Regions from separate parts of the Arthrobacter sunyaminii genome, predicted to be linked through region 2. Evidence: riboswitches for the same ligand, from Rfam matches in the RefSeq annotation. Region 2 holds a riboswitch; the other holds the start of a gene.

Region 1 (15,281 bases), 1.4 Mb from region 2:
CTGCTCACGGACACGCTGGAGGCACGCTTTGTGTCCGGCCGCGTCACGGCGCGGCGGGAACGCAGGCTGGGAGCGATCGTGTTGTCCTCAACGCCCGTCCGGCCGTCGGCCGAGGAAGGGAAACCGGCAGTGGCACGTGCCCTGGCATCGGAGGGCCTCGGCGTCATCGGGTTTTCTCCCGCCGCGGATTCCCTCCGCCGCCGCATGGCCCTGATCCGCCGGGAGCTGGGGGAGCCGTGGCCGGATGTTTCGGAGCCGGCGCTGCTGGCCAGGCTGGAGGACTGGCTGGCACCGGAACTGAACGCCCTGGCCGCCGGTGCCTCCGTGAACGGCATCGATCTCACCGAGCCGCTGCGCCGGCTGCTGCCCTGGCCCGAGGCCTCACAGTTGGCCGAGCTTGCACCGGAGCGGCTCGCCGTTCCCAGCGGCTCCCATGTGCGGATCACTTATCCGGACCCCGACGACGACGGCCGCCCGGTGGTGGCAGTCAAGCTGCAGGAGTGCTTCGGCTGGGCAGAAACCCCGCGGCTGGTGCATGGCAGGGTGCCGGTGCTGTTCCACCTGCTCTCACCGGCACGGCAGCCCCTTGCCGTAACGGATGACCTGGCCTCATTCTGGGCCGGGCCTTATCAGCAGGTCCGGGCACAGATGCGCGGCAGATATCCCAAACATCCCTGGCCCGAGGATCCCTGGTCGGCGAAGGCCACGGCAAAAACGAAGGCAAGGATGTAGCTGCGACGGGTATCACGTGGGTGACTCCGCGGCCGCGGTCAAGTCCGCTCATAGGCTGGTTGGGTGGCAATTCGAGATTTCCTGGCGGTCCCGGCAGGCCGTGGCCACCGATTTCCGGCAGTTCGGGTAGCCGCTGGCCTTCTGGTTCCGTTGCTGGTGCTGATTCTGCTCGGCCGCACCGACCTGACCATGTGTGCCATCTTCGGTTCGCTGACCGGAGTCTTTGGCCGCAGTGAACCCCACTGGCGCCGGCTCCGGCATCAATCACAGTCCGGGGTACTCATGATCCTGACCGTGGTTGCAGGCGTCTGGATGTCCCTTGCCGGACGAGGCGACTGGGAAGTCGTTGCAGCCGCGACAGTCATCGCCGGCATCATTTCCGTTGCCGCCGACTATCTGCGGGTCCGGCCCGCCGGGCCGTTCACCTATATTTTTGCTTTCACCGCAACTGCCGCTGCCCCGTTTACGGGAGTCGTAAGTGAAGCTGCCCTGGCCGCGGGAGGCGGCGCGGCGACGGCAGTGGTCCTGGGCATCGCCGGCCGGGCCCACGCGCGCCGCCACAGCCCGCTCCTGCACCGACCGTCCGTGCCGCCGCCGGATTGGCGGGCGATCCTGCAGCATTCGGGCAGATACGTCACCGCTGTGGCGGCGGCCGGTTCCCTTGCCGTACTGGTTGGACCCGGACACAGCTACTGGGCGATGCTGGCGGCATGCGCCCCGATTGCTGCCGTGAACGCGGCACGTGCTCCGCTGCGGGCGGCACATTTCCTCCTGGGAACCTACGCCGGAGTGCTGCTCTCGGCACTGCTGCTCCAGCCGGACTGGACCCCGGTGCAGCTGGCCGTCCTGCTGACCCTGCTGCAGTTTGCCGGTGAGATCTACGTGATCCGGCACTATGCGCTGGCCATGGTGTTCCTGACCCCTGTGGCCCTGCTGATGGGCAGCTTTGTGTCCACTCAGCCGGTCTGGGAACTGACCATTGACCGGGCGGTGGAAACCACCATCGGCGCGGTGGTCGCCGTCGTCGTCGTCCTGCTCACCACGCGCCAAAGGGGAACGCAGGCGCCCTCCACAGCGAACGATTCTGCAGCAATCGAGGGCCACGGGTACCCAAACCCGAGCTGACCCCGGGCCCGCCGGGCGCCCGGCCAATAGACTTTCGGCATGACGGACCGACCCCGGATTCTCGTCGTGGAAGATGACCGGCAGCTGTCCCGGATGCTGGCGGACCTCCTGGAATCGGAGGGCTACGCCGTGACCCTGGCTTTTGACGGGCAGCGCGCACTCCACGAGGGCCTGACCCACCCCTTCGACGTTCTGCTCCTGGACCGCGGGCTGCCCGCCATCGAGGGACTGGATGTGCTGTCGCGGCTCCGCAGCCGCGGGATCCTGACACCGGCCCTGGTCCTGTCCGCCCTGGGCAACCCCGCGGACCGCGTCGAGGGGCTGGACCGCGGAGCCGAAGACTACCTGGCGAAACCCTTTGACATTGACGAGCTGCTGGCCCGCCTTCGGGCACTGCGGCGCCGGAACATCGCACGGGTTCCCGTCCTGTCCGTGCCCGGCGGAGTTTTCGACACCGCGGGCCGCACGGTAACCACCGACGAGGGGGAAGTGGTGGTGCTCTCGGACCGGGAGAGTGCGCTGCTGGAACACCTGGCCCGCCGGCCTGGTCAGGTGTTTCCGCGGGCTGACCTGCTGAGCGCAGTCTTTCCGGAAGCGGACGACGACGGGGTGGTGGACACATATGTGCATTACCTTCGGCGCAAGCTGGGCAGGCAGGCAGTGCTGACGGTGCGGGGAATCGGTTATCGGCTCGGTGCCGGGTCATGAGGGTTCGGCGGCCGTTGAGCGCGAAACCGCGCAGTTTGGAGGACACTGAACTGCGGCGGGCCGCACTGCGGCTGGCGGTACAGTTCACGGCACTGACCGTGGTGCTGCTGGGTTTGGCCGGCGTTCTCGTGTACGGACTCGTGTCCGCCCAGACCCGGAGCGCTGCGGAGCAAACCCTCATTTCGGCTGTGGAGTCCGACTCTCCGCGGGAAGCTCCGCTGGATGTGTTTTTGGCCGTGTACGACGACGGCCGGTTGGCCGTGTCCCGCAACATGCCCTCGGGTCTGCCGGACGAAGAGGCGCTGGCTGAAGTGGCAAGAACCGGGGAGTCCCGCCGGGACACGGTAACCGCCGGGGACCGCAGCTATGAAGTCCTCACTGCCCGCCGCGGCGGCGATGTGGTGCAGGCTGCCGTCGACACACGGGAGGCCACTGAACAGCTGCGCCGCCTGGCTCTGGCGCTGGTGGTGTCGGTCCTGGCGGCGGGGGTTGCCGCCGGTGCACTTTCGGCCTGGGCGGCACGGGCCGCCATGCGGCCGATGGCCGAAGCCCTGGCCCTGCAGCGGCGCTTTGTCGCCGATGCCAGCCATGAATTGAGGACACCGCTCACACTCCTGAGCATGCGCGCACAGATGCTGCGCCGTCGGCTGGCCGCGGAAACGGATGCGCCGAAGTCCATCGAGGAAGCCGTCCACGCTGCCGACGAGGTGGTGGATGACACCAAGGTGCTTAACGGAATCCTCGAAGATTTGCTGATGTCTGCTGATCCCCGCCAATCGGGACCGTTGGAGGAGGTAAACCTGGTGTCGCTGGCCCGCTCCACCGTCAACTCCCTGGAACCCGCGGCTCATCGGCGGGGATTGACACTGGAACTTGAAGCCCCCGAGCCGCAGGTGCTGGTGCGCGGCGGACAGTTCGCGCTGCAGCGGGTGTTCACTGCGCTCGGCGCCAACGCCTTGGACTATGCCCGTTCACGGGTGCGGTTCTCGGTTCGAAAAAGCGGCGGAGAAGCGGTCATTCGTGTGTCCGACGACGGACCTGGCTTTCCGCCCGGTTTCAGCCGGCACGCCTTCGAACGGTTTGCCTCGGCCCGCGACAGGGCAGAAGAAGCGCCGGGACCACGGCATTACGGTCTGGGACTGGCCCTCGTGGCGGAAATTGCGGCACGGTACGGCGGCAGCGTCCGGGCCCTGCCGGCGGTGAATGGGTCCGGAGGTGTGCTGGAGGTGCGGCTTCCGGCAGCCCGGGAGCATTCCCCGTTCTGAGCAGCGGAACCCAGAGAGCCGTGGAAGTCTAAGAATCCTCGAAGAATCAGCTCCGAAAATAGTTGTGTAGGTAAACCACTATTGGAGGTGAGTAAACACAATGGCTTTCCGGGACAAGGTCAGGGGCCCGCTCGGCTGGATTCTTGGTGTCGTGGGAGGTCTGGCACTGCTGGTTGGTGCCTTCTTTGCCGGACTGGCCACTGGTGACAACAGCGTTGACCAGGAACAGGCGTCAGTGACCGAACAGCAGGAAAACCAGCAGGACCCGGACACGGACCAGGACTCTGATTCCAAGCCGGAAAAGGGTATGCCTGACGGTGACCACAAGATGCGTGGCGACGACAGTGAAGCCCAGGGCGACGGACAGGAGCCGGGGAACGGAGACAAGAAGGGTGTCGAGGAAGGCACCGACGACGGAACCACTGACGACGGCACCACAGAGGATGCACCGGAACGCGGGCACGCCGGGCGCCATCACGATGGCAAGTTCGACGATGGCGCCCCGGATGAAGACCGCCCGGCCAGGGACCGACACAGCGATGGTGACCACCATGAAGACGGCGGGAACGATGAAAACGAAAACACTGAGAACGAGCCCGCGGCCTGACTTTTCAGTCCACCGGCGCACCCCAACCGGGTGCGTGCCCTAACCAAAAAGAGAACGCCCGGCCACTTGGCCGGGCGTTCTCTTACCTTTATCGGGGCGCAGGTCCGTTCGCTTCCTGCGCCCCATTAGGAGCTACTGCTGCGTGATTACGCTACGCGGTAGTAGACAGCGCCGGAACCGACGTTGGCGCTCTGCTGGACAGTCTGGTTGCCGTTCCATCCGCTGTGGATGGCCTGGCCGTCACCAACGTAGATGGCGATGTGGGCAAGGCCCATGCCGCCGTCGGCGTAGTAGATGATGTCGCCGGGCTGGGGGTCAGAAACCGGGGTTCCGTAAGCAGCCAGCTGTGCCGGTGCCAGGTCGCCCACCGAGTGGCCGGCTGCCCGGAGGGCAACCTCCACCAGGACGGTGCAGTCCTGGGCGGCGCCCATCTGGGCGTAGGCGGAGTTCAGCATGATGGAGTTCGTGCCGGTGACAGCTGCACCCGTGGAAGCAGCCGGGGTCACGGAGGACGCCGGGGTGCTGAAGGTGCTGAAGTCGGCTGCGGCCGGGCTGGCTTCAGCCGGTGCGGTGTAGGCGGCCTCAGCCGGTGCGGCGTAGGCAGCTTCGGCGGGTGCGGCGTAGGCAGCTTCAGCTACCTCAGCAACAGCGCCTCCGGCATACGTGATGACGTCACCGGGGTAGATGATGGATTCCAGCGAAAGGCCGTTCAGTGCCAGGACGTTGTCCAGGCTGACGCCGTAGGTGGCTGAAATTGCACTCAGGGTGTCGCCCGACTGGACAACGTGAGTTGACGCGGTGGAGACTGCGGCGGGTGCCGGAGTTTCCACGGGTGCGGCGACAGCCGCAGGAGCGCTGTAAGACTCGGTTGAGTCGTTGGCGATGACGCCTGCCGAGGCGGGGCCGGCCATGCTCAGCACCAGGCCGGAGCCTGCCGCCATGACTGCAGCGGCGCTGCCCACGGTGCGGGCCTTGCTGCTTGCGGTGTTTGCGATTGCGGCCAACAGTCCGATATTTCCGGCACGGTGGCGTCCACGAGTATTGTTCAACATTAGAGTTACCTCTCCCGATACCTGCGAGGTGAGCTGTCGGATGCGGATGGGAGTCATCCGGTCCGCCGAAGAAACCTCGGCTGACTTAACCCCAAGGATTCAAGGAACCCGTAAGTGGTTCCCCCGCCTCTGCCGAAGTGTGAAATCTGTGGACCTTGACCAGCGGCAGAGCTAGGTAACAAGTCAAGGGCGCCGTTTCAGGTAACGGCTTGGCATCAACAGTACAAGCGGATTACGGGAAGATAACTATTTAGTAACGAAGGTCGCACAGGCGTGTGAGTGGCGCCGCTGTGTGGTATGGGTGGTCGGTGGCACAATAGGCCGCCGAGCCCCCGGAAACCGGGGGATAGGGCGAGCGGGCGGATCCCCGCGATCAGCCCGCAGGGGAGCGTTAGTCGGGTGAATCCGTCTGGCGCTCGAGCGTGGCGGAGGTCAACTCCCCGAATCCGTGCACCAGGTCACCGGGTGCAAGCCGGAGCCCGCGGGCCACACCGGAACCCTTCAGCACTGAACCGCGCTTCTCGGCCGGCAGCGAGGCATGGTCCCCGCCGTCGGCCAGCACCACTGACTCTGCACGGACGGCGCCAACGATCTGCGATCCGGAGCCAAGCACTGACCTTCCCGTCACGACGGCACCGTGGGTGAGCCGGGCGCGGTCGCCCACTGCAACAGCATCCGACCGGCCCGCCGTGAGCTGGACGCCGCCCGGCCCCAGGGTGATTTCGGAGCCAAGCAGAAGCATTCCGCCGTCCTCCGCAGACAGGAAAGTGCCCGGATAGAAGATGTTCCGGTCTCCAATGACGCAGAAACTCTGTTCGTCGACGGCAATAACGGTTCCGGGATAAAACACATTACCCTCGCCCAGCTGTGCTTTGCGGGAAATCAGTGTGGATGAAGGGTCCAGGATCTTCTGGGTGGCACAGAGCTGCAGGATTTCCGCGACGGTGAGGTAACCGAATTCTTGGCGAATACTGTCGGGATCGTTCCCTTGAAGCTCTGGCATATTCATCTCTTCCTCGTCATCTTGCCGGACCGGGTATGCATCAACCGGGACCGGGGCACTCTTTAGCCTACCTGTCCTGTTAGCTGTGCAGCAGCGGACTGGAGGGAAGGATCAGCGGAACAGTCCGATGACACGTTTGTCCAGAGTGCAGGCGGGGTGCACAGGAGAAAAAATGCTTGGGTCGGCAAATGCTTTCCGTAAATCCCAGGCAATTAGGACCGAAGGTACGCCAATGTGGCCAGAACCCGGCGGTGGCCGCTGTCGGACGGAGAAAGACCGAGTTTCGCGAAGATATTGCCGATGTGCTTGCTGACGGCGGTTTCGGAAACGGAAATGGCCTGGGCAATGGCAGTGTTGCCGAGTCCTTCGGCCACCAGCCCCAGCACTTGGAACTCCCGCGGAGTCAGCGACCTCACCGGGTCCTGCGTGCCGCGGCGGCTGAAGAGCTGGGCAATGACTTCCGGGTCCATCACCGTTCCGCCGGCCAGGACACGCCTCAGGCCGTCCACGAAATCGCCCACCTTGCCCACACGTTCCTTCAGCAGGTAGCCCACGCCCTGCGCACCGGAGGCCAGGAGCCGGCTAGCATATCTGTCCTCCACATAGGAGGACAGGACCAGGACCGGAAAGTCCGGTACCCGCGAACGCATCTCCAGCGCGGCGCGCAGCCCCTCATTAGTGAACGACGGCGGCATCCGGACATCGAGGACCGCCCCGTCCGCGCTCCCCGGCTCAAAGGCAGCGAGCAGGTCCTCAGCGTTGTCGGCCGAGCCGACCACCTCGAAACCCTCGCCCTTCAGCAACAGCTCCAGTCCGGCGCGCAGAAGGGCATCATCTTCGGCGATCAGAAGGCGCATGGCAGTTCCACCCTTAGCTCGGTTGGTCCGCCCTGCGGACTGTTGAGGATCAGCTTGCCGCCAAAAGCGGAGGCCCGGCGGGCAATTCCCGCCAGCCCGGTGCCCCTGCCGGCCCCGGGGCCGGGACCGGTGCTGGCGCCGGGCACTGCACCATACGCCGGAACTGCAGCCCCGCCGTCGCCGTCGTCGCTCACCCGGATCACCAGTACATCTTCGCGCGGTATGGCCTCCGTGCGCAGGACCACGTCGATTCGCGACGCATTCGAATGCTTCGCCGCATTGGTTAGCGCCTCGGCCAGCACAAAGTAAGCAGCTGATTCCACAGCCGCAGGAGCGCGCAGCAGGCCGTGCACGTCCAGGGAACACGGAATGGGAGAGCGGCTGGTCAGTGCTGAAGCAGCTCCGCCCAGGCCCAGCTCATCAAGGATGGGCGGGTAGATATCGTGCACGGCCTCGCGCAGGCCGGCCAGTGCCTCGGTGGCGGCGTCCTGGGCGCGGCTGATGAACGGCGCTGCGGCGGCGGGATCGCTCTCCGCTGCGCGCTGGGCCAGCCCGAGCATCATCACCACGCCCACCAGCCGGTTCTGGGCGCCGTCGTGCAGTTCCCTTTCGATTCGGCGCAACTCAGCGGCATGGGCGGTCAGAGCGCTGGCGCGGGCAGCGGAGAGATCCTGGATCCTGCGGGAGAGCTCGTCATACCGGCGGGGCGAAAGAATGGCCAGCGTCCCGCCGCTGAGCCGCCGCGCCAGCCACGGAGGCAGCAGCCACGCTGCATATCCGTAGATCAGGCCCAGCAGGACGGTGGCTCCTGCCGCAGGCCAGCTGGTCACCGGAAAGGCCAGCTCAAGCGGCGTCGCCGGGGGAAACAGCACCCATAACGGCGCCGCGAATACGTAGAGCACCGCGGCCAGCGGCAGCGCCACGGCCAGGCAGCCGGACAGCAGGGCGAAAGCCCCGTGGAACAACAGCCAGGACACGTCGCGCTTCGTTTCGGGCGCACTCACCAGCACCGCCAGCTCCCCGAAGGTGTATCTGTCCTCCAGCCGGCGGCGGTCAAAGGGCACGACGGCACAGCTGTAGGCGGCCGCACGGGCCTGCGCCCGGGACGCCAGCAGGTTCAGGGCTGCCAAAAGGCGGGGAACGGGATACAAGCCCACGCCCAGGGGCAGGAACGGAAGCAGGACGACGGCGGCTACAAGGACTCCCAGTGAAGCGGGCCAGGACATCGCCTCACGCAGGAGGAAACGAACGGCGCTCAGACGGGTCTCCAGGCTGGCACGGGCAGGAAGCTTCACCTGCTCGATTATGCCCTGCTCCGGTTCCAGCGGGGGTATAGCCAGCTATACCTCCGATTGGGGTGCTGGCTGTATCGGACCGGGAACACCTTCTCCGTAGCGTCGTAGACAGCGAAAACGCAGCGGCAACCGGCCGCTGGACCCCGAACGAAGGATCATTCCCATGTACACCGATGCCAGTGAAGTCCCCGGACCGGTTGCTCTGCGGCTGGAGAGAGTGTCCAAGAGCTACCGCACCGGAAACGCCCGCGTTCCGGCCCTGCGTGAGGTCTCCCTGTCGGTGCCGGCCGGAACCTTTACCGCCGTCATGGGACCCTCCGGTTCCGGCAAGAGCACGCTGCTGCAGTGCGCCGCCGGACTGGACACCCCGGACAGCGGACGGGTGCTGCTGGGATCCACTGACATGTCCCGCCTGCGCAGGAGGGCCTTGCCGGCTTTCCGCCGCGACCACGTCGGGTTTGTGTTCCAGTCCTACAACCTGCTGCCCCAGCTTTCCGTCGTCCGCAACGTGACCCTGCCGCTGCTGCTGGGCGGGCGCAGCGTGGAACGGGATTGGCTCAAGTACGTTCTGGAAGCTGTGGGACTGGCCGGGCTCGATGAGCGGAAGCCGCAGGAACTGTCCGGCGGACAGCAGCAGAGGGCAGCAATCGCGCGGGCCCTGATCACACGCCCGGAGGCCGTCTTCGCGGACGAGCCCACCGGTGCCCTGGATTCCGCCGCCGCCCGCCAGGTCCTGGACCTGCTGCGGCACACTGTGACCGATCTTGGCCAAACCGTGGTCATGGTGACCCATGATCCGGCGGCGGCCTGTTCGGCGGACAACGTCCTTTTCCTCGCCGACGGGCAGCTGGACGGCAGTATGGCCAATGCCAGCGTCCGGGACATCACCGAGCGTGTGGCCTACCTGGGGGAGCGGTGAACATGTTTGCACTTGCTCTGTCATCCATCCGGCACAACCGCGGCGGTTTTGCCGGTGTCTTTGTTGCCGTGTTCCTGTGCGCGGGGCTGATGACCGGCATGGGGGTCCTCATCGAATCGGGACTGCGCGGCGGTACCGCTCCGCAGCGCCTGGCCGGTGCCGACGTTGTCATCGGAGCTCCGCAGTCCATGCCCGTGCCTGAGGATATTGCCGTGCCCTTTCCCGAGCGCGTACTGCTTCCCAAAGACAAGGTGGCCGAAATTGCTTCGGTGCCCGGGGTGGAGCGGGCGGTAGGGAACGTTAGCATCCCGCTGGCTACCGGCGGCGGGCAGCGTATTGAGGCAGCCGCGTGGGATTCGGCGGCGCTGGCACCCTACACGCTGGTGTCCGGCCGGGCTCCGCAGGCAGCGGACGAGGTCGTGCTGGACGGCTCCTTTGGGACAGGACCGGGGTCCAGCATTGAACTGTCCCACGGGGGAGAGTCCGCTCAGTACACCGTGACCGGTACCGTCGCAGCTGGTGGGAGTTCCGGGAGCAAGGGCGCCGTGTCCGGCGAACCCGCAGCTTTCCTCAGTTCCTCCGGCGCGGAAGCCCTGTGGCCGCACGGGAATGCCGTCACCACAGTTGGAGTGATCGCGGAACCCGGCGCTGACCCCCGGGAACTGGCAGCCGCCATCGAAACGGAAGTGGACGGCGTCGTCGCCTACACCGGAGAGCGCCGCGGAGATGCGGAGGCCTTAGGCGGTGCCGCCGGCCGGTCCATGTTGCTGCTGCTCAGCGCGTCCCTGGCCGGGACGGCGGTCATGACAGCTGTCTTTGTCACGGCGGGAACCCTGTCCCTGTCCATCATGTCGCGCCGCCGGGAGTTCGCGCTCCTGCGTGCAGTCGGCGCCGGAACCCGACAGACCCTGGGGCTGATTCTGCGTGAAGTGTTGCTCGTCGCGGGAGTCGCCGCGCTCCTGGGCACACTGCCCGGATTCTGGCTTGCACAGCTGCTGGCACGGCAATTTACAACCGGCGGAATTATTCCCGCAGGCTTTGCCCTGGCCTACAGTCCGCTCCCGGCGCTCGCGGCCATGGCGTTGAGCGTCGCTGCCGCTGCCGGAGCCTCGCTCGCGGCTGCCCGCGGAGCCGTACGGACGACACCGACCACGGCCCTGCGTGAAGCTGTCACCGAAAACCAGGCACTGGGGCGGCGGCGGACCATTACCGGACTGGTCCTGCTGGGCGCCGGTCTGGTTGCAGCACTCACGCCGCTGGCCGTTCCCGGACTGGCAGGCCTGACGGCGGCCGCGGGAAGCGCCTTGCTGCTGATCATCGCGGCGGGAGTCCTGGGCCCCCGGATTGTGGCTGGTGTCCTCCAAGCGGTACGGCCGCTGCTGCGGCGCAGCCCGTCCGCTTCCATGGTGCTGGCCGAGGCCAATACTGCTGCCTTTCCCCGGAGGCTGGCAGCCGGCATGGTTCCGCTGGCTCTGGCGGTGGCCCTGGGGTCTGTCCAGTTATTCATGGCGCCCACGGTGGAGGCCGAAGCGGCGCAGCAGTCTCGTGATTCAATCACGGCCGATTATCTGGTCTCCGCACCCGCCGGTATCTCCGCGGATCTTGCCGCACGGATTGCGGCAGTGCCGGGCGTGCAGGCCGCAACACCCGTAGCCAGGTCCGCGGTTCTCGCGCAAACCACCTTCCTGGGGATGGAAGACACCGTGGAGGCGTACATGATCTCCGGGCTGGGCGAACAGGACCTGTTTTCAACGCTGGATCTGGGCACCCGTGAGGGTTCACTGGAACGGCTGGCAGAGCCCGGCACCGTAGCGCTCAGCGAAGACCTGGCCCGGTCCTCAGGCACCAGGGTGGGCGAAGAATTTTCCTTCCACTATGGGGACGGTACCGAGGCTGCCGCCGTCGTTGTTGCAACCTATGAGCGGGGACTGGGATTCGGTGATCTGGCCATCGACAACGGAACCCTGCGGGAACACACCACCTCGGCACTCAACGACTATGTGCTGATCACTGCGGACTCCGGTGCGGATACCGGCGGGCTGAGTGCCGCCATGGAAGACCTGGGGCTGACGATGCTGGACCGTGACGCGCTGGGTGCTGCCGGGGCTGCCGAACGAAGTTCTGAGTCCTGGATTTCCGTTGTTGGCCTGCTGGTCCTGCTGGGATATGTCGGTCTGTCCGTGGTCAACAGCTTGGTCATGGCCACCGCCCGCCGGCGCCCGGAGCTCATGCTGCTGCGTGCGCTGGGGGCCACGGACCGGCAACTGCGGCGTATGACCGGCGTGGAGGCTGCGCTGATGGTGACAACCGCGGTTTTGCTGGGAAGCCTGCTCGCCCTGCCGCCGCTGATCGGCATCGCTTTCAACGTTTCCGGGCAGCCTGTTCCCACCATTGTTCCGGGGATATTCCTCGCACTGGCAGGGACGACGGCGGCACTTGGGCTGGGCTCCATCGCCGTGGCCACACGTGCCGCACTGCGGCAGGTGCGGGAATAATCCAGCCGAGGGGCCGGTTGCGTCCGATTGCGGGTCCCCGTAGGGGCCCGCATAGGATTGCACCCCTGGCCAGACCCGCTTTAAACGCCCAACACCGTGAACAGGACTCCACCCTTTTGAGTAATAACCCGTCTTCCGTCGCCACTTCCGCGCCGCCGTCGTCCACCGCATCGAAAAGCCGTAAACCGGCCGCACCCGACGCCCTGGACCCGCGCACCAAGACCGTGATCGGGTTGTTGCTCGTCTCGTCCTTCGTGGTAATCCTGAATGAAACCATCATGAGCGTTGCGCTGCCGCGCCTGATGGCTGATCTGAATATCACCGCCGGTACGGCCCAGTGGCTAACCACCGGGTTCATGCTGACCATGGCCGTGGTCATCCCCGCCACCGGGTTCCTGCTCCAGCGGTTCTCCATGCGCGGCCTCTTCATGACCGCCATGTCGCTCTTCAGCGCGGGAACACTGCTCGCGGCACTGGCCCCGGGGTTCGGAACGCTGCTTTGCGGCCGTATCATTCAGGCCGGCGGGACCGCCATCATGCTGCCGCTGCTGATGACCACGGTGCTAAACGCCGTCCCGGCCCACCGGCGCGGACGCATGATGGGCACCATTTCCATCGTCATCGCCGTCGCCCCCGCCATTGGCCCCACCGTTTCAGGCATCATCCTCAATGCCCTGGACTGGCGCTGGATGTTCTGGCTGGTTCTGCCGATCGCGGTGCTCTCCCTCGTGGTGGGTGCACTGAAGGTGCAAAACCTGACCGAACCCAAGAAGGTTCCCTTTGATGCGCTCTCGATCGTGCTGTCCACTCTGGCCTTCGGCGGACTGATCTTTGGCCTGAGCAGCATCGGCGAAGCCGCCCAGGGCGAGGCCCTGATGCCGCTGTGGATTCCCCTGACCATTGGGGCCCTGGCCATGGCCGGATTTGTTTTCCGCCAGCTGGTACTCCAGCGCACGGACCGGGCGCTGATGGACCTTCGCACGTTCGCCAGCAAGCCCTTTGTCGTTGCCATAGTCCTGGTTCTGGTCAGCATGATGGCGCTGTTCGGCTGCCTGATTGTTCTTCCGCTCTATTTGCAGAATGTCCTGGGCCTCAGCACCTTGAACACCGGTCTGCTGCTCCTGCCCGGCGGTGCCGTCATGGCGATCCTTTCCCCGATTGTGGGAGGACTTTTCGACAAGTTTGGTCCCCGCCCGCTGGTGATCCCCGGTGCACTGGTGCTCAGCGGCGCGCTGTGGGGCATGACTACGCTGGACGAGTCCAGCCCCGTGCCCGTAGTAATCGTGCTCCACTGCCTGCTCAACGCCGGCCTGGGTTTCATCTTCACGCCACTGTTCACCTCGGCCCTGGGCTCCCTGGACAAATCGCTCTACTCCCACGGCAGTGCGATCATCAATACGCTTCAGCAGCTGGCCGGTGCCGCGGGCACAGCAGTCTTCATCACCCTCATGACCACCGGAACCACGGATGCGGTCAACGACGGAATGGCGGGCATTCCGGCCGCTGCGGCCGGTGTGCACACTGCATTCTTCTGGGGTGCGGTCATCTCGCTGGTGGCCCTGGCTGCGTCCTTCTTTGTACGCCGGCCCACCAATGAACTGCCCGACGGCGTGACCATCCACTAAACGCCCGCGCAGTGCAGGACCCGGGCATTCCGGGCCGCGGATGCCCGTTGTGCAAAGCAAGGGGACGGAATCCGTTTTGCGCATACTCTGACCGAATCGCCCGGGGCATTGAAACCGCCGCGAAGAATTACTTGTGCCGGCTGAAAGCAAAATGTGCCCGGCAGCCTATTCCCGGGAAGCCGATTGACTAAACTGATTGGCAGGGGTGGTCCAGAATTAGCGGAAAAGAGAGAAACCACGTGGCTCAGAAAACTCAAGTTCTGTTGATTGATGACCTTACCGGTGAAGACGCTCAGGAAACGGTGAAAGTCGGCCTGGACGGGGCCCAGTATGAAGTGGACCTGACATCGGAGCATGCGGCTGAGCTTCGGGAAAAGCTGAGCCCTTATATCTCCAGCGGACGCCGTCTGCGGGGCGGTTCCAGCGGGCGCAGCTCCCGGCGCGACAGTGCGCCGCGCAGCGACAACAGCCGAATGATTCGTGAATGGGCTGTTGCAAACGGCTATAAACCAAGCGCGCGCGGCCGCATCAGCCAGGAAATCCGGGACGCGTACAACGCTGCCCAGAGCTGAACGTTTGGGGCGGTTCCGCAGGGCTGCGCCGGAGGGACCTCGGATCATTGATTCAGATCCGAGGTCATTGCTGTGGCTTCCAGCCGTGGTCTGTCCGGACGCCAAACCAGCGCAACATTCCGCCATATGTCGGCTTCCGGGCGTCATATAACGCGCCACTGGGATTTGGCTGCCTGCACGTGCATGCTGGGACGTGAGCCCCTCCGCACGGCACCCGGCACCCGCCGGGGAGGGGGCGCCCCACGCGTTGCCAGTGGATAAAGCTTTACCCACACCATCCAGAGCAGCTGAGAGACCTGCCTCCGCGACGCTGCAGCTTCCCCCGGAACTTCCTTTCCGGAAAGGTGCTAACGGCAGGAACGATGGAAGGAAGCCCCATGACGCATGATCACATTCCCACCACCCACGCCGGCTCTTTGCCCCGGACGCCGGAACTGATTGCAGCCAACGCCGCACGCACTTTCGCAGACGACGGGTTCACCCTGGAACGAACCTCCGAATTCGACGGGTTGCTTACCGGAGCGGTAATCGATCTGGTGCAGCGGCAAAAGGATCTTGGCATAACCATTCCGGGCGACGGCGAATACGGCAAGGCGATGTCCAATGCGGTGGACTACGGGGCGTGGTGGACATACAGCTTCCAGCGCACCGCAGGTCTGGAACTCACCGAGTTCAATCCCATCACTGCCGGCCCGCTGCGCAGTGAACCCGGAAACGTCCGGCTGACGTCGTTCGCTGACAGGAGGGACTGGACCCGATTCGCTGCAGCTTATTCGGATCCGGAAAGCGGAATTCACCTGGGCAGGAACGCCACCTCGTTTCCCACAGCCACCGGACCCATCAGCTATACCGGCCACGCGGCCTTGGCCAGCGACATTGACAACCTCAAATCAGGATTGGAAGCCGCCGATCTTCCCACCGGATTTATCACGGCGCTGTCGCCGGGATCTGCCAGCCGCATCGGCAATGACTACTACGGCAGTGAAGAAGAATTCATCTACGCGTGGGCCGACGTCCTCCGGGAGG
Region 2 (15,281 bases):
CCGGCCAGGATCCGCAGCGGCACCCGGACGTCGTCGTCGCCCACCGAAAAATGGGACGACTTGCGAACCGCTTCTATGGAGGCGGTGCCGCAGATACCGCACGAACTTGAGGTGTAGACGTGGCGCTCCATCGTGGTGTCCGGCAGGGCGGTGCCGGGCCGCAACTGCACATCCACCACGTTGAAGGTCTGCTGCCCGGAGTCGTCGACGCCGGCGCAGTAGCGCAGGCTGACCAGCTGTCCCGGTTCCCAGATGATGCCTTCTGAAACCAGGAACCCTGCAACCAGGTCGAAATCGTCGCCCGGCGTCCTCATCGTCACGGTGAACGAACGGCCGCCCACCCTGATCTCCAACGGCTCTTCGCCGGCCAGTACGTCCTCGCGCTTGGTGACTGTTCCGTCCGTCCGGAATTTCGTAATCTGACCGCGTCTGGTAACCCGTCCCATACTCTCTCCTTAGACACACCCGCTTTTAGCAACCGGTTTATCCAACCACTGCCTGCTCTTCCACCGTGGCGGCTGCCCGTCCGGTGTGCCGCACCTGCCCTAACGTGCCGGAGGCTGCTCTACCGTCCAGGGCAGCGGCAGCGCGGTAACGGCTTCGTCAGTGGTGCACCCTGCCTCGGGGACCACCATCACCGCATCAGCGTCCGCGATCCCCCGAAGCATTCCCGATCGGAAGTACGGCGACGGCACCGCCCTACCGTTCTCGATCCGGCACGGAATAAGCCGCGTCCGTCCCGGCAGCGGCTCGATATCCACTCCGGCGAGCACATGCCGTTCAGGCGGGAGCGGAGCGCCGCGGAGCCCGTCCAGAAGCGGCTGGAGGACGGTGAAGACCGCCATCATGGCAGCCAGCGGATTGCCGGGAAGCGCCACAAGCAAACGTCCGTCGGGAAGGCGTGCCAGCATGGTGGGGTGTCCGGGGCGCATGGCGATGCCGTCGATCAGCATCTCAGCCTGCATGTCCTCCAGCGCCTGGCGCAGGTGGTCGGCCTCAGACCGGCCGGTACCTCCGGTGGTGATCAGCACGTCTCCGGAGGACATCGCGATGGACATCTCGTCCGTGGCGTCGGAGCTCAATGCCGCCACAACGTCTTCATAACGGTCCGAGAGACGCCTCACCACATCCATGCGGCCGCCCAGCATGGTCACCAGCTGGGGCAGCTGGGGGCCGAAAGTATCCCGCACCTGGCCGGCTTCCGGAAGACCGTACTCAATGACTTCATCACCGGTCAGCAGGAGGGACACCCGGGGAGGGCGCAGCACCGGCAAGGTGTCATGCCCGCACACAGCTGCCAGGGCAATGTGTGCCGGGTTGAGCACGGTGCCCCGTGTAATGGTGACTTCGCCGGCCGCCGCCTCTTCCCCCGCCGGCCGGATGTGCTCGCCGACGCTGGGTTCGTCTCCTCGGGCGCTGGAGCTGAGGGTGAGCTTGTCACCGCCGGAGACAACACCGCTTTCGGAGCGAAGCACACTGCTTGCCCCGGCAGGAATCATTCCGCCGGTGAGGATGGCCACGGCCTGTCCGGGCTGCAGCGGGCGGCGCCCTGATTCCTTGTGGATCTGCCAGCGCTCCGCCCGGGGTTCTTCGTGGGTCACCAGCTGCCAGGGCGGCGGACCGGATACGGCCCAGCCGTCCATCGCAGAGGAGGCATAGTGGGGAACCGGTTGCAGCGCCGTTGTATCCAGCGCGAGGATTTGCCCCAGTGCCTCGGCCAGCGGGACTGTTTCATAGGGAAGCGGCCGTCCTGCGGAGTATGCGGAGCTACGGGCATGTTCCCACGCTGCGTTCGGCTGCAGCGGAAGTATGACGGGCGTTGAGTTGTCAGTGGTCATCAGTATCTCCGGTTTCACCGTAGTTTTTGCATTCTCGGGCAGCCGCGCGCATCGCTGCGCCCATGGCGGCGGTGTCGTCGGCCTGGCCGCTCCCGGCGGCCAGGCCTGCCGCGAATCCCGCGATGAAGGTGGTCAGCGGAGCAGCCGGGCGGACTACGGTGTGCGCTGCAACGGAGGCCAGCTGCAACACTGCGCCAACATCCACTGTGGTGTCTTCAAGCTCCAAGGAGGTGAGCAGTCTGCCGCACCACGCTTCGAGTTCCTCTTCCTGGCTTGCCATTTCCTGCTCCTTTATCGGCGCATATCTGCACGCTAGTTCAACGCCGCGGGCGCATCCGGGTCCCCGGCGGTTCCGGGTTTCACTGACCAGCGGCCCGCGTCCTCCCAGGTGTCAATGTCCGCTGTGCTGTGGGGCGGCACCGCAACGTTCCTCCATTGCACCCTAGCAAGGAGCCGCTTCATTGAAAGGTTTTCCAGTCCGCCAGGCCTGTCGAAGAAGCTGACGGCGGCACCCAGGGCAGCCGTTCGATACAGTCCGGCCAACGGCTGGGATCTTCCGGATTCGTCAACGCAGAGGAGGGATTGGGGCGGTCGGCTCCCTTCAGGACTGTCGTCTGCCGGGTTGCCTGCTTCTAGGAGGAGCGCCGTTACTGCCGCAGAGATGAACGGCATGTCGCAGGCAAGGACCAGCGTCCATTCGGGCGGGGTTGCCCCCGTGAACTCATCCCGTGACGCCAGCGCAGTCCATGCTGCGGCTACGGCGGCTGCCGGGCCCGAGAACGGCGGGTCCTCCCGGACCAATTGCGCAGGAACACCGGATGCCTCCACGGCAGCGGACAGCTCCGGCGGCCCCGCTACGGCGCAGCTGCGTGCCCCGGACGCAGCCTCCAGCGCAACTGCCAGAAGCGTGCGGCCGGAAGACTCCAGCAGAGCTTTCGGTGTTCCGCCGAGCCTGGAGGATCTCCCGCCGGCAAGAATAATGGCATTGTGTCCGGCCAGATGGCCCAACCCCCAGGTATTGGGCTCCATCAGGCTGCGGTGCCGGCATCGAGGAACTGATTCCATTGCGGTGCCGGCCGTTCCAATTCGCGAATTTGCCAGCGTGCTCCCCGCGGCGGCTGGGGCCGGAACCTAAGCTGCCATCCCAGCTGGGTGAGGGTCCTGTCGCCTTTTGCATTGTTGCACCGCAGGCAGCATGCAACCAGGTTTTCCCAACTGTCCGCCCCGCCCCTGGCCCGGGGAAGGACGTGGTCCACGGTGGACGCAGCCTTGCCGCAGTAGGCACATTGGTGACCATCACGGCGCAGGACTCCGCGCCGGGTGGCAACGGTGCCTTCCCGATACGGAACTTTCACATATCGGTGCAGCAGGATCACTGATGGTCGAGGAAGGATTTCCGTGGGCCCAACCACTGGTTCGCCGTCTTCTGCAACAACGCTTGCTTTTCCTGCCAACACCAGCACCAGCGCCCGCCGGAAGCTCACTACAGCCAACGGCTCATACCCGGCATTCAGAACGAGAGTGCGCATAGACGTTTTCCTCTTCGCCTGCGGTCCGTCGGCGGGGCCAGACCCGTCGACGGATGAAGGGACTTCGGATGATCTATGGAAAGGGTATGCCCCCATCCGGGTCTTCGCCATTTCCGGCACCAGCCGCAGGTTTAAACGCGTCAAGGGTTCCCCCCGAAGGAGGAACCCTTGACAACTCCGGCGTATCGGAGCGGGCGCAGAGTGTTTTACAGGCCTTCTAGCGGACCCGGATGTACACGCCGCCCGAGCCGAGCTCGGCCGGAGCGACTACCGTGGAGTTTCCGTTGAAGCCGCCGTGGATGGCCTGGCCGTTGCCCACGTAAACAGCAATATGGGCCATACCCATGCCGCCGTCTGCGTAGTAGATCAGGTCGCCCGGAACAGCCTGTGAGGCGCTGACGGTGCTGCCCAGGGACAGGTAGCCTGCAGGCCAGTCGTGAAAACTGATTCCTGCAGCAGCCAGTGAGTTGGTAACCAGCATGGTGCAGTCCTGCGACACGCCCAGCTGGGCGTAAGCAGCCGCTGCAATGATGGAAGCCGTACCGGAGGCCGCCGGAGCGCTGTCCTGGACCGGAGCGGGGCTGGCCGAGACGGCAGGCTGCGCACCGTAGCCCGCAGGAGTTGCATCCTGCAGCGGGGCGGCTGCCTGGGACTGCTCTGCCGCGGGCTGCCCTGCCTCGGACTGCCCTGCCTCAGACTGCACTGCCGGCGTCTGCAGCGCAGTCTGGGACTGCACGGCGATCTCAGGCTGCACTGCTTCAGGAGCCGTAATGACACCGGCAACGGCCGGACGGTCAAAGTTCACGGAAGCAGTGGAAGGAACCGTCAGTTGTGCGGCAGCGGTCAGGTCCAGCGTGCTGGTCTGAACGTCGCGGGCAACATCGGAACCTGTCGCGTTGGCTGCGACACCGGAAGCCAGAACCAGGCCCGATGCGGCAACAACAACAGCCGCCTGCCGTCCCATGGTTCCGGCGTTGGCGGACACTGCCTGGGCAAGTGCACTCAGCGGGGCGGTGCGTTCCACCGGTGCCCGGTGACGGGCACGCTCAGTTGTAGAAGTCATGCGAGTGAAGTCTCCGTTATCTGCAACTGGGCTTAGCTGACGCGGACGAAGCTTGCGCCGCCGAGGTAGGACAGCGGGTGCAGAACGGTGTTCATACCGTCGAAGCCGCCGCTGATTACCTGACCGTTGCCCACGTAGATTGCTACGTGGCCGGAGGTGATGACGAGGTCGCCCGGCTCGGGCGAGCCGACAACAGAGCCGTATGCGAAGAACTGTGCGGGAGCCAGGTCGCCAACCGACTTGCCGACCGAGCGCAGTGCATTCTCCACCATGGCGGTGCAGTCCTGGGCAACGCCGATCTGCGAGTAGGCGGAGGCCACCAGGGCCGCGCCAATACCGCTGGCTGCGGGAGCAGGAGCCGAAGCAGCTGCGGGAGCCGGGGTGTTGACGGCCGGAGCCGCTGCCGGTGCCGCGTTGGTGGCGGCCGGGGCTGCGGGCTGGGCCTGAACGGCTACGGCCTGCTGCGCCTGAACGGCGGCAACCTGCTGGGCCTGAGCTGCCTGCTCCTGGGCTACGGCGGCGGCAGCCGCTGCTGCTTCTTCCGCAGCAACCTGGGCACGGTATTCAGCGCCGGACACAGCGGAGACCGGCTCAATGGTGGCCAGTTCGAAGGGTGCCTGTGCGGAGACCGAAACGGCGCCGGTGGTGGTTACGGCACTGAGCGGCGTGGCCTCGAGTGCCTGACGATCGGTGCTGACGGCTGCCTGGGCGGGAAGACCAGCGGCCAGGACGAGTCCTGAAGCAGCGACGACGACGGCTGCCTGGCGGCCGATGGTTCCCACATTGGAGGTGACGGCCCGGGACAATGCTGAAATTGGGCTCGACTGGACGGTGGCCGCGCGACGGCGGCCGTGAGCTACTGATGACACAAGTTTGCCTCTCCCAATGCCTGCGAGGTGAGCTGTCGGATTCGGATGGGAGTCACCCGGTTGCCGGCTGTGAAGCCTGGCAACTTAACCCCAAGGGCTTCTTGCGAAGCCCGAATTTGGTTCCCCCGCCTCTGCCATGCGATGTTGCGAACGGACCTCAGACAGTGGCAGAGCTCGGCGATCTGTTAGAGGGTGCCCGATCTTTAGGTCGATCAGGCACGAGGATGACCTTACAACAACATTTGGCCAATGTCACGTTCAGGTCACGGAATGGTTATCCTGCGGTCACAGCCAGCCCAGCGGGTCAACAACTTCGCCGTTCACCATGACCTCAAAGTGCAGGTGGCAGCCCGTGGAAGCACCGGTGGTACCGCTGGCCCCCACCAGGTCTCCCCGCTCCACGGTGGCTCCCACAGCAACGGCAAGGCTGGACATGTGGTTGTAAGTCGTTTCAACACCGTTGCCGTGGTCCACGACCACGCGGTTGCCGCCACCGTAGGCGTGCCAGCCCGAGAAGGTCACGGTCCCGGACGCAGCTGCCGTGACGTCAGTGCCGCAGGCGGCCGAGAAGTCCTGGCCGCGGTGCATCTCGCCCGCGGTGCCCGTGATCGGGCTGACACGGTAGCCGAAGCCCGACGTTTCAACGAGGTCCGCTGCCAGCGGCTTCGCGAGCGTTCCCTTGGCCGCGCCTGCAGAGACCTCCGAACCCGAGGCAACAACCACGTGTCGGAGTTTGGCTTCGGGATCGAATTTGCTGCTGAGCGCGGCGCGTTCAAAGCTGACGGTTGCTTCGGGGTCAGCCGATACCACCGGGGCTTCAACCGCAACAGACTGCAGTTCCTGCACGGGCTCGCTGACGGCGGCGGTGGTGGGGATGGCAACGGTGAGGATCAGGCCGGAGGTTGCCGCTGTGATGGCTACCTTTTGTGCGGTGTCACCTAGGGTGTGGTTCTTGGTTTCTGCGCGGCGGCGGCCGGAAGTCTGGCCGTTCCGGGGGCGTGGAGCCGGGGCCGGAGCAGACGCGCGGCGTCTGCCCGGGGCAGCATGCTTCGACAAGGTATACCTCTCTCATATGCCTGCGAAGTTAGCTGTCGGATTCGAGTAGAGAAACTCGGCCCCGCACTCACCACCGGCCGCACCAGTGGTGCGGCCGCTGTGCTGATGCTGGAGGCTTCACCCCGAGGCAGCCTTGGCTGCCGATTGATGGGTCCTCCGCCCCTGCCTGAAAGTCTGAAATTCCGGGCCAGTGGCAGGGTTCGGCGTAAGGCCCGGATAACGGTGTTATTTCAACGTCAGTAAGTCACTATAGGTTAAGGAAGCCAAAAGAGACCATTCCGTTATCCAGCGGTGGAAACAAACACGTGGTTGGCTACCTCTGGAGGAAGCTCGAGTGCCCCTTCAATTCCTGGTACGCGCACGGAGATGTAGCCGGCCACCGTCTCGGCGGTAAGTTCCGCTCCCGGGCGCAGCCCTGCCTCATCAAGCTGAACGAGCAGCTCGGGTTCCACCTGGACCGGCTCGGCAAGACGAACCAGTTGCAGCTTGGTTCCGGGCTCAGTCGCGGCAACCGCCGCAACCAGGTTGATGACTCCGTGGTGGAAGAGTTCGGCGGCTACTCCGCCAATCTCTTCCAGGCCCGGGATGGGGTTTCCATACGGCGATTCCGTGGGCCGGCCCAACAATTCGTAAAGGCGCCGCTCCACCCGCTCGCTCATCACGTGTTCCCAGCGGCAGGCTTCATCATGCACATACGCCCAGTCCAAGCCGATCACGTCTGAGAGCAGCCGTTCCGCCAGACGGTGCTTACGCATCACTTCCGTTGCCCGGCGCCGGCCCAGTTCGGTCAGCTCGAGATGCCTGTTCCCGGACACCACCACCAGTCCGTCCCGTTCCATCCGGCCGATTGTCTGGGAAACCGTGGGCCCGGAGTGGCGCAGGCGTTCTGCGATCCGCGCCCGGAGCGCAACGATGTTCTCCTCTTCAAGCTCCAGGATGGTCCGCAGATACATCTCAGTGGTATCAATGAGGTCCGTCATGGCAGGGCCGCTCCTATGTATTCGAGGGAAGATCAGGAGAACAACGGCGGGACGCCGCCGCCACAGGTGATTACTGCCAATACGTTACTTCATTGACCCACAGGGCGGATAATTCCAGCAGTGTCCGGCACCTTGCTGAGCGAGTTCACAAATGGCCCGGACACGGCACGGTGGGGCAGAATAAAAGGGCATATCAGAGCACCCTGCCTACCGCTTGGAGCGATACCCCATGGGCGAAACCGCCGCGCTTACGATTCCCGCCGAACTACTCCCCCGGGACGGGCGGTTCGGTGCCGGCCCCTCCAAGGTGCGCCCGGAACAGATGGAAGCACTGTCCCGCGCCGGCTCAAACCTGCTCGGCACCTCCCACCGCCAGGCACCCGTCCGGAATCTTGTGGGGAGCGTCCGGGAGGGACTCTCCAGCCTTTTTCGCGCACCGGACGGCTACGAGGTGGTACTTGGGGTAGGCGGTTCCACCGCATTCTGGGATGTGGCGTCCTTCGGCCTGGTTCGGGAAAAAGCACAGCATTTGTCCTTCGGCGAGTTCGGTTCCAAGTTCGCCGCGGCCACCAACAAGGCTCCGTTCCTCGCGGAGTCCTCCATCATCAAGGCTGACCCGGGAACCCGTCCCGAGGCTGTCGCTGAGGCCGGAGTGGACGTTTACGCCTGGCCCCAGAATGAAACATCCACGGGCGTCGCCGCACCGGTCCGGCGGGTTCAGGGCGCCGACGCCGATTCACTGGTCCTCATCGACGCGACCTCTGCCGCCGGTGGCTTGGATGTGGACCTGGCGGAGTCCGATGTGTACTACTTTGCTCCGCAGAAGAACTTCGCTTCCGACGGAGGGCTGTGGCTGGGCATGTTTTCCCCCGCAGCACTGGAACGGGCAGCGCAGATCAATGCAACGGACCGCTGGATTCCCGATTTCCTGAACCTGCAGACGGCCATCGACAATTCCAAGCTCAACCAGACCTACAACACGCCGTCGCTGTCCACCCTGGTGACGCTGAACGCGCAAATCGAATGGCTGAACGCGAACGGCGGGCTGGACTTCGCCACCGCGCGCACAGCGGACTCCGCCGGCCGGATCTATGCCTGGGCGGAAGCTTCCCCTCTGGCCACTCCCTTCGTGGCCCGGCCCGAGGACCGCTCCAATGTCATTGCCACGATTGACTTCGACGACAGCATTGATGCGGCGGCAATCGCAAAGACGCTGCGCGCAAACGGCGTCGTCGATGTGGAGCCTTACCGCAAGCTCGGCCGCAACCAGCTGCGGATCGCGACGTTCGTGGCCATCGAGCCGGACGACGTCAGTGCGCTGCTGCAGTGCATTGACTACGTCATCGAACACACCCGGTAGTTCCCCCGGACAGCGAGACAGCCAACCAGCAGGACCCGGCCTTTAGACCAGGCCCGGGTCCTGCTCTGTCTCACTGGTGGTCATATGGAGCCGCCGGGGAAGGGCGCGGTCGTAGTGAATCCGCAGGTGGTGCGCCCGCCATGCCCAGACGAAACCCACCACGGCGGTGATGAGCCCGGAAGCGGCGGCAACGCCCAGGCTCCAGCGCGGCCCAAAACTGTTGGAAACCCAGCCCACCAGAGGAGCGCCAATAGGGGTCCCGCCCATGAAGATGGCGAAGTACAGCGCCATCACCCGCCCGCGCATCACCGGGGTGGTGGTCGTCTGGACATAGGCGTTGGCGCTGGTCATCAGGGTGAGCGCAAAGAGCCCCACCGGAATGAGGGACACGGCAAACCACAACAGGGTGGGCGCTGAGGCTGCCACCAGGCAGGCTGCACCAAAAGCCCCGGCCGCACCGAAGACAAAACGCAGCCGCGGTTTGTCGCGCCGTGCCGAGAGCAGCGCCCCGCACACCGATCCAATGGCCATGACCGAGTTCAGCAAACCGAAGACTCCGGCATCCTGGCCAAACTCGGTGCGCGCCATGGCGGCAATGAAAACGGCGAAGTTGAGCCCGAAGGTCCCCACGATAAACACGGCCAGAAGCACCATCATCAGGTCGGGGCGAAGCCGGACGTACCGCAAACCCGCCCTGATGCGTCCCTTGCCCGGAGCCGCTTTGGGCAGGACCCTCAGTTCACTGCTGCGCATCTTCAGCAGGGCGATGACCATGGCTGCGAAAGTGAGGGTGTTAATAAGGAAGACCCAGCCCGGGCCTACCGCAACCGTCAGCAGTCCTGCTGCGGCGGGGCCGACCATGCGGGCACCGTTGAAGGAGGCACTGTTCAGGGCAACGGCGTTGGGCAGGTCTGATTCACCCACGACTTCCGAAACGAAGCTTTGGCGGGCCGGCGCGTCCACGGCGGAGACCACACCCAGCGCAAGCGCAAAGGCGTAGACGTGCCACAGCTGGGCGGCGCCCGAAAGGACCAGCACCCCCAGCCCCAGGCCCAGAGCGGCCATGGCCACTTGAGTGAAGACCAGCACCTTGCGCCGGTTGTAAGTGTCGGCAATCAGTCCGGCCCAGGGAGCCAGCACCAGCTGGGGACCGAGCTGCAGGGCCATGACAATGCCCATCGCGGCGGCGTCCTGATCCGTGAGGATGTCATACACGAGCCAGTCCTGGGCGGTCCGCTGCATCCAGGTGCCGATATTGGACACCAGCGCACCCAGGAACCAGATGCGGTAGTTAAAGAACCTCAGCGACCGGAACACAGCTCACCACCGGCCAGACAAGACTTGATGATTTCCCCCGGACCCACTGGTTTAACGATCCTCCTGCGCTGCCCCGTCCTGGCCGGTGCCGTCCCCGGCACTGTCTGCGGCATCGTCTGCTGCGTTGCCGTCGCCGTCGGGCTGTTCGCGCTCCTGCGCCGCACGGGCGGCTTCCTCAGCGGCAACGTCCTCCGGACGCAGCCGTTCCGACCACGGCAGCCATTCCGGAGCCAGAACAGCATGTTCCGAGGGCAGCAGGCCCACCTCACACACCGTCGCCGCTTTGCCCCGCGGCACCCGGGCCACCGTGGCATACCAGTGCCAGCCGTTGTAGCCGGGGCGCAGGGACTCAAAACGGTGCGTTACCAGGCGCTCCGCGTCGGGAAACGCACCGATGTAGGACCCGATCTGCTCAGCCGGGACAACTTCGAGAAGTCCTGCACGGGCCGTTTCAACGGCGGCTGCCAAAACCGCGTCCGGCTTCGATGGCCGGCGTACGCGGCGGGGGGCCTTGGCAGGTGACTGGGTTCCGTCGGCAGCAGCTGCCGCGGAAACCGTTTCGGAAGATTCTGTTGCGCTAGTGCTCATGCAGCGAGTCCGCCTTATACGTCCAGGTCATCGGCAACGGCACGCAGAACGGCCGCCACCTTGGTGGCATGCTTCTTATCCGGATACCGGCCCTTGCGCAGGCCGTTCGAGACTGCATCCAACAGTTTAATAAGGTCTTCGGTAATGATTGCCATGTCATCCGCGCTCTTGCGCGTGGCCCGGGCCACCGACGGCGGAGCTTCCAGAATCCGGGCCGAGAGGGCCTGTGGCCCCCGCCGCCCGTCGGCAACACCAAACTCCATGCGGGTACCGGGCTTTACCTCGGTGACACCGGCCGGAAGCGCCGAGGCATGAAGAAATACTTCCTGGCCCTCGTCTGTGGCCAGAAACCCAAAACCTTTACCAGTGTCGAACCACTTGACCTTGCCGATGGGCACTTCGGTTACCTCGTTCTTAGCTGTTGAGTGCAGCAGATGCCTGCCGCATTGTCCGCATCCCGTAATTTCGTCCGCGTGCAGCACTGGTGCGCGGCAACTGTTTCCACTTAATGCGGGCCTGCCAGATACTACGGGAGAGATACTACGGGGAAGTCTGTTCCCTTTAGAATATCCCGCCCGGGTAATCCTTCTCCGTGCCCAACCTTTGGAGGGCACCGTTTCCGCTGTTAGCGTTAAAGCCCATGGACACCCGCACGCCTTCGCCCGGCGAGACACCGCAACGCACCGCCCCCCAGAAGTCCATTTTTCGACGGGTGCTCTCGGGCACTGCCGCGATGCTGGCTGTCCTGGGTCTGCTCTGTCTGGGAGTTGTTCTCCTCTCCGCTCTTCGCGGTGAGAGCGTCTGGCCCGGCTTCGCCGCGGGGGCCATCTATTTGCTCCCGGCGGCATTCCTCCTGATGGCAGGCCTAATAATTGACGGACTCCGCCGCAGGCGACGCGGCTAAGCCGTTTGTTTTGGTTCCTGGTCGGGTAACGTGGAGACGATGTCCGCGATCCGAGCTTTAGCCGAAGATCTAGCTGCACGCAGTGACGACCAACTGCGTGAATTGCTTGCGGCCCGACCAGACCTGGTCCTGCCTCCGGTCCCTGATTTCCAAGCCCTTGCGGCCCGTGCGTCAACACGGATCAGCGTCCAGCGCGTGCTGGAAAAGCTCACCTCCCCCGAGTTGCAGGTCCTGGAGGCCGTGGACCTGACGACCAATGAAAACTCGCACCTCAGCACCACGGCGTCGTGGCTGAAGAGCGCCATAGCCGGGTCCACCATCAAGGCCCTGGACGCCATCCTTAACCACCTGCACGCACTTGCCCTGCTGCGCCGCGCCACTCCGCACCCCGGAGCGCCCAAGGCCGACGCCGGACGCCGCTTCTATTTGCCGGTCTCAGTGCTGGGCGAAGCGCTGGGCGCCTACCCCGCGGGGTTGGGCCGGCCCTATTCCACGCTTGCAGTCCAACAACCGGAATTCGGCCAGCGGCTCGTGGGCATTGTGGAGGGACTGCGCCAAAGCGGCATTCCCATGGAAAGGGCAGACACCCCTGCCACCGCGGCCCACTCGCTGCACCACCTGGTTTCGGATCCGGCCGGCTGGAGCATGCTGATGGCCGATGCGCCGCAGCAAACCCTCGACCTCCTTCGACGGTTCAAGTACTCCCCGGTGGGTACCATCCCCAAAAAGGCCGCGCTGGGCCGTGCCGTGCTTGATAATCCTTCCCCCACACCCGTGGAGTGGCTGATAGCCCGCGGACTCCTGGTTCCACTGGATGCGCTGCATGTGGAGCTTCCCCGCCCCGTGGGCCAGGCTTCCCGGGGTCACGTCATTGTTTCTGATTTCAAGCTTTCGCCTCCCGTTCCGGCCACCCGGCGCGTCTCCAACAACGTGCGGGACAATGCCGCTTTCGGGGCAGTGGCAGAAACCCTGCGGCTGGTCACCGAGCTGCTGACCCTTGCCGCGTCAACACCGATCAGCACACTGCGCTCAGGCGGAGTGGGAGTGCGGGAGGTGCGCCGGGTTTCGGAAGCACTGCGCGTTGATGTGCCCTCCACCGCCTGGCTGCTGGAACTGGCCGCACTGGCCGGCCTGTTGTCTCTGGACGTCACCACCTCCCGCTGGTGCATCACTGAGGAGACCTGGCTGACCCTGGACCGGCATGAGCAGTGGAAGCAGCTCGTGAGCGCATGGCTGGAGGCAGACCGTGCTCCGTCCCTGGTGGGCAGTCCGCTGCCCGGCGGCGGCGCTGTCAACGCCCTGGCAGCCGAGGCATCCCGTCCCGATGCACCGCTGGTGCGCAAGCGGTCGCTGGAGATGCTTTCCGCCATGCTGGAGGAGGACACCGCTGAGGAAGGTTCCACCGGAGCCCTTGACGGAGAATCCCTCGTGGGTGCCTTGACCTGGCACCAGCCCCGGCTTCAGCGCCGCTTTGCGCGGCTGGTTCCCGGCATCCTCAAAGAAGCCGCCCAGTTGGGGTTGCTCGGATCGGGGGCCCTCACCGGTCTGGGCGCCGCCGTTGCCGCCGGCGACTGGGACACTGCGGTGGAACGCCTGCGCAATGCACTCCCGGAACCGCTGAACTCCTTCCTGCTGCAGGCGGACCTGACGGCTGTCGCTCCCGGATATCTGGAGCCCGGCGTCGCCCGCAAGCTCGCTTCCATTGCTGTGGCTGAGGGCCAGGGCCCTGCCACCATCTACCGCTTCAGCGCTGACTCCATCCGCCGCGCCCTGGATGACGGGCAGAGCGCCGCGGACATCTTGGATTTCCTGCGCCGGCATTCAGCCACGGAAGTCCCCCAGCCGTTAAGGTATCTGGTGGAAGACACCTCTGCCCGCTACGGACGGCTCCGGGTCGGTGCCATGGCTTCCTACCTCCGAAGCGACGACGAGGACGGGCTCTCCGGCCTGATGGTCGATCCCGGCACAGCAGCTCTGGGTCTGGTGCGGCTGTCGCCCACCGTCATCGGCTCCGTGGCAAGCCCGCAGGAGCTCTCCCATACCCTGCGCGAGCTCGGATACACGCCCGCGCTGGAGGGCCGTGCCCGCCCGGTGGCCGGATCCCACGCGCATCCGCCCATCACCGTACCGGCGTCGTCGCGCACCCGGCTCAATCCCTGGGAACTGACGGACGAGGATATTGCGGACCAGCTGGCAGCCCTGCGCGGCTCCGGACCCCCCGTCGCCGGACGCAGCGAGAGCCAGCCCCTGATCGGGTTGGAAATCCTCCGCGAAGCCATCCGCACCCGCAGCTCGGTCCGGATGGGTGTCGTGGACAGCCAGGGGAATCAGCGGCAGGAAATTTTCGTTCCCTTATCAGTCACCGACGGACGGGTGCGGGTCTTTGATCCGCGCCGGGACGTGGAGAGAGTGGTGTCGGTGCACCGAATCATGGATGTCGAAATAGTGGAGGATACCCCGGCGCATGGCTGACGGACCGTTGATTGTCCAGAGTGATAAAACCATTCTGCTGGAGGTGGATCATGCCCAATCGACAGAGGCGCGGCACGCCATCGCCGCCTTTGCCGAGCTTGAAAGGGCGCCTGAGCACATCCACAGTTACCGGCTGACGCCGCTGGGCCTGTGGAATGCCCGGGCCGCGGGGCTCGACGCCGAGCAGGTCCTTAACACCCTGCTGACTTACTCCCGCTTCCCGGTGCCGCACTCGCTGCTGGTGGACATTGAGGAAACCATGTCCCGCTACGGGCGGCTGCGGCTGGAGAAGGACCCCCAGCACGGCTTGGTGCTGCGCACCAATGACTACCCGGTGCTGGAAGAAGTGATGCACGCCAAGAAGATCCAGCCGCTGCTCGGTCCGAGGATCGACGGCGAGACCGTGGTGGTGCAGTCCTCCATGCGCGGGCAGCTCAAGCAGCTGCTGCTGAAGCTTGGCTGGCCTGCCGAGGACCTGGCCGGTTATGTGGACGGCACCCCGCACCCGATCATGCTCAATGAAGACGGCTGGTCGCTGCGCCCGTACCAGAAGCTCGCCACGGAGAACTTCTGGGCCGGCGGATCCGGCGTCGTCGTCCTGCCCTGCGGCGCGGGGAAGACGCTGGTGGGCGCCGCGGCCATGGCCACCAGCTCAACCACCACCCTGATCCTGGTCACCAACACGGTCTCGGCCCGGCAGTGGAAGGACGAGCTGCTCAAGCGGACGTCGCTGACCGAAGATGAGATTGGCGAATATTCCGGGGCGGTGAAGGAAGTCCGGCCGGTCACCATCGCCACCTACCAGGTGCTCACGCTGAAGCGCGGCGGACTGTATCAGCATCTCGAGCTGCTGGATGCCAATGACTGGGGCCTGATTATCTATGACGAGGTGCACCTGCTGCCGGCGCCGATTTTCCGGATGACGGCGGATCTGCAGGCCCGCCGCCGCCTCGGGCTGACCGCCACACTGGTACGCGAGGACGGACGCGAGGGTGAAGTCTTCTCGCTGATCGGCCCCAAGCGCTACGACGCGCCGTGGAAGGACATTGAGGCGCAGGGCTACATTGCCCCGGCCGAATGCGTCGAGGTCCGGGTGGACCTGCCCCGCGATGAGCGGGTGGCCTACGCCATGGCAGAAGACGCAGACAAGTACCGCCTGTGCTCGACATCGGAAACCAAGACCGGCGTCGTCGAACAGCTGGTCCGCCGCCATGCCGGCGAGCAGACCCTGGTGATCGGGCAGTATCTGGACCAGCTGGATGAGCTGGCGGAGCGCCTGGATGCCCCGGTCATCAAGGGTGACAC

The links. Region 2 has a riboswitch for cyclic di-AMP ahead of KG104_RS02600 (M23 family metallopeptidase). Riboswitches for the same ligand answer to the same signal wherever they lie in the genome.
Region 1: it holds a riboswitch for cyclic di-AMP, as region 2 does, so the genes downstream of both, KG104_RS08735 (C40 family peptidase) here and KG104_RS02600 (M23 family metallopeptidase) in region 2, are expected to answer to the same signal.

What each region holds. Positions count from the first base shown of each region.
Region 1 covers NZ_CP076456.1:1,949,711-1,964,991, forward strand. Annotated here, with positions in the region: gene hrpB (ATP-dependent helicase HrpB) at 1-732, shown strand, start outside; gene KG104_RS08715 (FUSC family protein) at 796-1,857, shown strand; gene KG104_RS08720 (response regulator transcription factor) at 1,897-2,565, shown strand; gene KG104_RS08725 (sensor histidine kinase) at 2,580-3,830, shown strand; gene KG104_RS08730 (hypothetical protein) at 3,931-4,437, shown strand; gene KG104_RS08735 (C40 family peptidase) at 4,584-5,441, opposite strand; cyclic di-AMP (ydaO/yuaA leader) riboswitch at 5,494-5,644, opposite strand; gene KG104_RS08740 (hypothetical protein) at 5,881-6,492, opposite strand; gene KG104_RS08745 (response regulator) at 6,705-7,349, opposite strand; gene KG104_RS08750 (sensor histidine kinase) at 7,337-8,644, opposite strand; gene KG104_RS08755 (ABC transporter ATP-binding protein) at 8,808-9,563, shown strand; gene KG104_RS08760 (FtsX-like permease family protein) at 9,566-12,058, shown strand; gene KG104_RS08765 (MDR family MFS transporter) at 12,175-13,683, shown strand; gene KG104_RS08770 (histone-like nucleoid-structuring protein Lsr2) at 13,923-14,255, shown strand; gene KG104_RS08775 (cobalamin-independent methionine synthase II family protein) at 14,633-15,281, shown strand, end outside.
Region 2 covers NZ_CP076456.1:557,286-572,566, reverse strand. Annotated here, with positions in the region: gene fdhD (formate dehydrogenase accessory sulfurtransferase FdhD) at 1-446, opposite strand, end outside; gene KG104_RS02625 (molybdopterin molybdotransferase MoeA) at 546-1,838, opposite strand; gene KG104_RS17950 (DUF6457 domain-containing protein) at 1,828-2,118, opposite strand; gene mobA (molybdenum cofactor guanylyltransferase) at 2,151-2,867, opposite strand; gene KG104_RS02615 (HNH endonuclease) at 2,867-3,367, opposite strand; gene KG104_RS02610 (NlpC/P60 family protein) at 3,585-4,430, opposite strand; gene KG104_RS02605 (NlpC/P60 family protein) at 4,463-5,299, opposite strand; cyclic di-AMP (ydaO/yuaA leader) riboswitch at 5,303-5,489, opposite strand; gene KG104_RS02600 (M23 family metallopeptidase) at 5,585-6,355, opposite strand; cyclic di-AMP (ydaO/yuaA leader) riboswitch at 6,358-6,571, opposite strand; gene KG104_RS02595 (iron-dependent transcriptional repressor DtxR) at 6,637-7,335, opposite strand; gene serC (phosphoserine transaminase) at 7,565-8,695, shown strand; gene KG104_RS02585 (MFS transporter) at 8,738-10,012, opposite strand; gene KG104_RS02580 (DUF3027 domain-containing protein) at 10,064-10,600, opposite strand; gene KG104_RS02575 (cold-shock protein) at 10,615-10,998, opposite strand; gene KG104_RS02570 (hypothetical protein) at 11,241-11,504, shown strand; gene KG104_RS02565 (helicase-associated domain-containing protein) at 11,544-13,976, shown strand; gene KG104_RS02560 (DNA repair helicase XPB) at 13,969-15,281, shown strand, end outside.